Sandaracinus amylolyticus: one gene and its partner. The protein of the gene in region 2 interacts with the protein of the main gene of each other region in a pairwise test. Links are inferred from orthologs where the notes say so. Each region holds a gene or a part of one and is shown on either strand. Other genes may lie near its edges.

The links. Proteins that work in one complex are often made in the same cells at the same time.
Region 1: the proteins of pheT (region 2) and secD interact in binary tests that used the Escherichia coli proteins (3 or more experiments, as listed by UniProt). The link is inferred for Sandaracinus amylolyticus from one-to-one orthologs.

The regions. Positions count from the first base shown.
Region 1 is NZ_CP011125.1:5,501,722-5,505,358, reverse strand. What follows is about bases 656-3,637. They hold secD (protein translocase subunit SecD), read left to right. Parts: upstream 656-1,224; coding sequence 1,225-3,051; downstream 3,052-3,637. Other genes in these bases: secF (protein translocase subunit SecF), read left to right, coding at 3,059-3,637; yajC (preprotein translocase subunit YajC), read left to right, coding at 733-1,167. Also shown: DB32_RS23370 (efflux RND transporter permease subunit), read right to left, coding at 1-482. UniProt on the Escherichia coli protein: Part of the Sec protein translocase complex. Interacts with the SecYEG preprotein conducting channel. SecDF uses the proton motive force (PMF) to complete protein translocation after the ATP-dependent function of SecA.
Region 2 is NZ_CP011125.1:5,309,673-5,312,792, reverse strand. It holds pheT (phenylalanine--tRNA ligase subunit beta), read left to right. Parts: upstream 1-365; coding sequence 366-2,876; downstream 2,877-3,120. Other genes in the region: DB32_RS22540 (integration host factor subunit alpha), read left to right, coding at 3,027-3,120; pheS (phenylalanine--tRNA ligase subunit alpha), read left to right, coding at 1-273.

The sequences.
Region 1 (3,637 bases), 190 kb from region 2 along the record:
TCCTCGTCGAGCCCGAGATCGAAGCCCGACTCGCGCATCACCTCGTCGTCGATCGCCTCCTGCGCGCGATCGACCATCGAGCGCAGCTCCGACTCCTCTACGAACAGCAGCTGGCGCTCCTCGAAGAACTCGACGTCGAAGCGCGCGTCGACGGCGCGCACCAGCGGCTCGCTCGCGAGGCGCGCCGCCATCGCCTGCGCGAAGCGGCGCGCGGCCTCGGGGTCCTCGTTGTCGATCGCGACGAGGACGTTCGACGTGACCTGCGCGCGATCGAGGACGTCGTGCAGCTGGCGCACGGCGGGCCGATCCTCGGGCAGGAGATCGAGGAACGACGATCGGATCGACAGCCCCGACGCCAGCCAACCGGCGGGCACCATCGATGCAAGGAGCACGAGCACGATCGCCCACGGGTGCCGGTGCGTGACGCGACCGAGCCGCGCGAGGCCTCGCTCGAGAGAAGAAGGAGTGCGCTCGCTCGACATACCTCTGTCCGCCGGCTCCCGAGACCGCGTCCGGCCCGCGATCGAGCGGCGGAGCGTGGGCTCAGGCAGGCTCTGATTTCAAGCGCGATGGGCGCGGAAGGGACGTGGTTGACGGTTTCCACCCATCGCAGTACAAACCCGCGCTCTCCGGGGTGGCCCGTGCGCGTCCGTGCGCCCGGCGCGGCGCAGATGCCGTGGCCCTCCTGGGAAGACACGCGGCCCAACGTGGGTCTGTCGTCGAGGTGTCCGGGTGATCCTCTCCTTCGTACAGCTCCTCCTGTGGCTCCAGCCTGCGGCGACGGGCTCCGGGGGTGGATCCGGTGGCGGTAGCGGCGGTGGCGGCTCGCAGTACTGCATGATGCAGGCGGGCATCATGGTCGCCGTACTGCTCTTCACCTATTTCTTCATGATCCGGCCTGAGCAGAAGCGCCGCGACGAGGCCGAGGCGCTGCTCAAGTCGCTCCGCAAGGGGATGAAGGTCCGCACGACGGGCGGCATCCTCGGCGAGATCATCAGCATCGACGAGCACACGGTGATCCTCGCGGTCGCCGACAAGGTCCGCATCAACGTGCTCCGCTCGCACATCGCCGGCCCCGAGCCCGAGAAGCGCGAGAGCACGGAGACGAAGGACGCGAAGACCACCGAGGACAAGGGCGCGAAGAAGCCCGACGAGGCGCGCGGCTGATCCGCCGCGCGTCGGCGATCGCAGCGAGGGCTCGTTTCGAGTCAGCAAGAAGGCGGCATGGACAGGGGCTGGTACCTTCGTTTGGGGTTCGTCGTCACGTGCGTCGTGGCGGCTTGGCTCGCGCTCTGGCCGAGCGTGGACGCATGGATTCCTGCGCCGGAGTGGGTGAAGAGCACGTTCACCCACCAGATCGCGCCTGGTCTCGACATCCGCGGCGGCTTGCGCCTGCAGTACGAGGTCGAGGTCGACGAGGCGGTCGCGGATCGACGTGACTTCCGCGCGCAGCAGGTGGTGGAACGCCTCTGCCAGCAGTTCGAGATCTGCGAGGAGAACGAGCCGCCGACGCGCGAGCAGCTCGACGAGACGGCGGAGCGCGTGCGCGTCCAGACGTCGGGCGAGCAGGGCTTCCGCGTCACGTTCACGAACCCCGAGGACGTCGCGGAGCTCGATCGCGATCTGATCACGAGCTTCGGCGATCTCCGCGAGGCGCAGCGCACCGAGACGAACGTCACGCTCGAGCTGCGCGACGACAGCCTCGAGCGCCTTCGCGAGACCGCGGTCGAGCAGGCGCGCGAGACGATCGGCAACCGCATCGACGAGATGGGTCTGCGCGAGGCGTCGGTGATGACGCGCGACACCGACATCATCGTCGAGCTGCCGGGCGCGAGCGAAGCGCAGTTCCAGCAGATGCGCGAGATCATCGCGCGCACCGCCCGCCTCGAGTTCAAGGTCGTCGACGACCTCGCGGACTTCGTGCAGGGCCTGCAGGATCTCCCGGAGGGCATCGAGCGCGCGAGCGAGGTCGTCTCCGCGGGCGAAGAGAACCCGCAGGAGATCGTCTACTACCTCACCGCGTCGGGCGAGGGCTCGCGCGACCGCCTCCAGCAGTACGTCCTCTCGCTGCGCGACTCGGGGCAGATCCCCGAGGACCACCAGCTCGCGATCGGCCAGGCCGATCAGGGCGAGGTCGAAGAGGGCGAAGAGGTCCAGGAGGCGTGGCGCACGTACTACCTCTACGACCGCGCCGAGCTGACGGGTGACGCGATCGACGACGCGTCGGTCGCCGTCGATCCCCAGGACAACCAGCCGTACGTCTCGATCGTCTTCAACGGCGCGGGCGCGCGTGCGTTCGAGCGCCTCACCGGCGCGAACGTGAAGCGCCGCATGGCGATCGTGCTCGACGACCGCGTCGCTTCGGCGCCGGTGATCCAGCAGCGCATCGGCGGTGGCCGCGCGCAGATCACGCTCGGCGGGTTCCGCGACTACAACCAGATCCTCAACGAGGCGAACCAGCTCACGATCGTGCTGCGCGCCGGCGCGCTCCCCGCGCCGATCCGCCCCGCGAACGAGCAGCTGATCGGCCCGACGCTCGGCGCCGACTCGATCGTGCAGGGCGCGATCGGAGCCGGCCTCGGCGTGCTCCTCGTCCTGCTCTTCATGGCGTTCTACTACCAGGTCGGCGGCCTGGTCGCGGACGTCGCGGTGTTCCTCAACGTGCTCTTCCTGCTCGCGGTGCTCGCCGCGTTCGAGGCCACGTTGACGATGCCCGGCATCGCGGGCATCGCGCTCACGATCGGTATGGCCGTCGACGCGAACGTGCTGATCAACGAGCGCATCCGCGACGAGATGCGCCTCGGCAAGTCGCCGCGCTCCGCGGTCGAGCTCGGCTATCAGCGCGCGTTCACGTCGATCTTCGACAGCCAGCTCACGACGTTCATCGCGGGCGTCGTCCTCTATCAGTACGGCACCGGCCCGATCCGCGGCTTCGCCGTGACTCTGATGATCGGCATCGTCACGTCGCTCTTCACCGGCGTGTTCTGCTCGAAGGTCGTGTTCGACTGGGTCGTTCGCGGGCTGAAGGTCCGCCGGCTTCCGGTGGGGTGACAGAGAGATGGAGTTCATCAAGCCCGGTCGTGTGTTCGACTTCATGCGCTACCGCACCGCCGCGGTGGCCACGTCGTCGATCCTCGTCCTCCTCAGCGTGCTCTCGCTCTTCTGGCCGGGGCCCAACTTCGGCATCGACTTCACCGGTGGCACCGAGGTCCAGCTGCGCTTCCGCGGCGACATCTCGACCGCCGAGCTGCGCGAGACGCTCGAGGGCCTCGAGTACGAGAGCCCCGACGTGATCGCGGTCCAGGGCGCTGCGAACGAGTACATCGTTCGCGTGCGCGAGGTCTCGGCGCTCCCCGCGGACATCGAAGAGCGGATCCGCACCGAGCTCGGCAACGCGCTGGGCGACACAGAGGTGATCGCGCTGCGTGTCTCGCCCGGTGGCGACAAGGTGTCGGTGCGCCTCGGCGCGTCGGGTGACCCGGCGCAGATCCGCAGCGCGCTCGAGGCGTCGGGCGTGAGCCTCCGTGGCGACGTCGTGCGCTTCGGTCCCGAGAGCGACTTCCGCTACGAGGCGAACCTCGTGGGCGTCGCGGACCGCCTGGTCGCGCAGCTCGAGGAGCAGCTCGGCGAGCGTGGT
Region 2 (3,120 bases):
TGCACGATCTGTCGTCCCTACGACGAGCCGGGCAGCGAGGCGCAGCGCGCGCGCACCGACGCGTGCCGCGTGTGCAAGAGCACCGGATGGCTGGAGGTGCTGGGCTGCGGGATGATCCATCCCGTCGTCTTCGAGCACTGCGGCTGGGACCCGAAGGAGGTCACGGGCTTCGCGTTCGGCATGGGCATCGATCGCATCGCGATGCTCCGCCACAACGTCGGCGACATCCGGCTCCTCTACGAGAACGACATCCGGTTCCTCAGCCAGCTGTAGCTCGAAGGACCCCCAACACACTGCGCGCGGGGCTCCGGCCCCGCTTGCTCTCGCCCGGTCGGCCTGGGATCGCGCGAGGGCGCGAGGGATCGATGAAGGCTTCGTACCAGTGGCTGCGCGAGCTCTCGGGCGTGGACGCGAGCCCGAGCGAGATGGCCGAGCGGCTGACGCGCGCGGGCGTCGAGGTCGAGACGCTCACCGCGTTCGGCGAGGGGCTCGATCGCGTGGTGGTCGCGGAGGTGCGAGGCAAGCGCCCGCATCCCTCGCGCGACAAGCTCACGCTCGTCCGCGTCTGGAACGGCAAGGAAGAGCGCGAGGTCGTCTGCGGCGCGCCCAACGTGCCGGAGCCCGGCGCGAAGGTGCTGCTCGCCGAGGTCGGCGCGAAGCTGCCGAACGGGATGGAGATCGCGGCGCGCGAGGTCGCGGGCGTGAGCTCGTCCGGCATGCTGTGCAGCGAGACCGAGCTCGGGATCGGCGCGGACTCCGACGGGATCGTCGTGCTCGAGCGCGCGAGCTCGGGCCGCGTGGGCGCGCCCGTCGTGGACGCGCTCAACCTGCGCGATCACGTCCTCGGGATCTCGCTCACGCCGAACCGGCCGGACTGCCTCGGGCACCTCGGGCTCGCGCGCGAGATCGCGATGCTCTTCGAGCAGCCCTTCGTGCTCCGCGCGCCCCCCGCGCCGCAGCGGCTGCTCTCGGTGGACTCCGCGGAGAGCGTCAGCCCGGTGGTCACGGTGCTCGATCCGTCGCGGCAGCACCCCGGCGAGACGCTCAGCCTCGTGCAGCCCGCGCCGGGCGCGCCGATCAACGTGCCGATCGCGATCCGCGATGCGGATCGCTGCTCGCGCTACCTCGGCCTCGTGCTCCAGCACGTGAACGTCCGTCCCGCGCCGTTCTGGATGCGCTACCGGCTGCACGTGCTCGGTCAGCGCTCGATCGACGCCGTCGTCGACGTGACGAACTGGGTGCTCTTCGAGACCGGACATCCGATCCACGCGTTCGATCTCGACACGCTGCGCGGGCCCGCGATCGTCGTGCGCACCGCGCGCGACGGCGAGCGCTTCACCACGCTCGACGGCATCGAGCGCGCGCTCTCGACCGACGATCTCGTGATCGCGGACGCCGAGGTCCCGGTCGCGCTCGCGGGCGTGATGGGCGGCGCAGCGAGCGGTGTGCGCGCGAAGACGCGCAACGTGCTGCTCGAGGTCGCGCACTTCGATCCGCGGTCGGTGCGCCGCACCAGCCGCCGTCACGGGCTGCACACCGAGGCGAGCCATCGCTTCGAGCGCGGCGTCGATCCGAACGGCCTCGAGCACGTCATGCGGCGCGCGGCACAGCTGCTCGGCACCGTCGCCGAAGCGGCGAGCGCGCCGAGCGCGACCGATGCGCACGCGCGCCGCATCGCGCCCGTCGCGATCTCCCTGCGCCCCGGCCACGTCGAGTCGCTCCTCGGCGGGCCGGTGCCCGCGAGCGAGGTGCGTCGCGTGCTCGAGGGCGTGGGCTGCGAGATCGCGCCCGCGGAAGAGGGCGGCTGGCGCGTCACCGCGCCGACGCACCGTCCCGATCTCGGCCGCCCCGAGGACCTCATCGAAGAGGTCGCGCGCGTGCGCGGCTACGACCACATCCCGAGCGCGCTCGCGTCGATGGCGCCGAGCGCCGACGCGGGGGATCGCCGCTACGCGATCGTCCGTGCGCTGCGCGAAGGCGCCGCGGCCGCGGGGCTCTTCGAGGCGGTGAACTTCGCGTTCTGCTCGCGCCGCGATCTCGAGCTCGCGAAGGCGCCGCTCGACGTGGTCGCGCTGAGCAACCCGCTCTCCGAGGAGCGCTCGGTGATGCGCACCTCCATGCTCCCCGGGCTGCTCTCCGACGTCGTTCGAGCGCAGCGGCACCAGGCGCCGCGCGCGCTGCTCTTCGAGGTCGGCCGCACCTACCACCCCGCGCCGGAGACGCCGCGTCGCGTGGTCGAGCGCCCGCTGCTCGCGGTGATCCTGAGCGGCCCGCGCGAGCTCTGGGTCGGCGACGAGACCGCGTTCGACTTCTGGGATGGCAAGGGCGCGGTGCTCGCGATCCTGCGCTCGGTGGGCCTGAGCGGCGAGACCGTGCGCGACGAGTCCCTGGCGGAGACCGCGCCGTGGCTGCACCCGCGGCGCAGCGCGCGCGTCGTCGTGGGTGGCCGCTCGGTCGGCGTGCTCGGCGAGGTGCACCCCGACGTCGCGGAGGCGTTCGGCGCGACGGGGCGTCCGGTGTTCGGCCTTCTCGACATCGAGGCGGTCGTCGCGCTCACGAAGGCGGCCGGGCTGCCCCGTGCGCGCCCGCTGCCGCGCTTCCCGGCCGTGGTCCGCGATCTCGCGGTCGTCGTGCCCGAGGACACGACCTCGGCGGACGTGATAGCCGCGATCTCGCAGGCCGCGCCGCTCGCCGAGCGCGCCGAGCTCTTCGACGTGTACCGCGGCAAGCCCGTGCCCGAAGGGCGCAAGAGCCTCGCGTTCCGCATCGCCTATCGCGACCCCGACGCGACGCTCACCGATGCGCGCGTCGAGCAGGTGCACGCCGCGGTCGTCCAGGCGATCGCCGATCGCTTCGGCGGCGCGCTGCGCGCCTGAGCAGCGCACTGATCCCGCTGTCAGCCAACGGTGCGGGGATCGAGGCGTGTGCGCGCGCCATCGATTCCTGAATTCGACTGTGAATCCAGAGCCCTTGAATTCGACTCCCTGCCGTGGTTGCATCGCATACCCGGCATCGAGGGGGCTCTGATGACCAAGGCCGAGATCATCGACAGCGTCTACGAGCGCGTCGGAGGCTTCTCGAAGAAGGAAGCCGCCGAGGTCGTGGAAGCGGTGTTCGAGG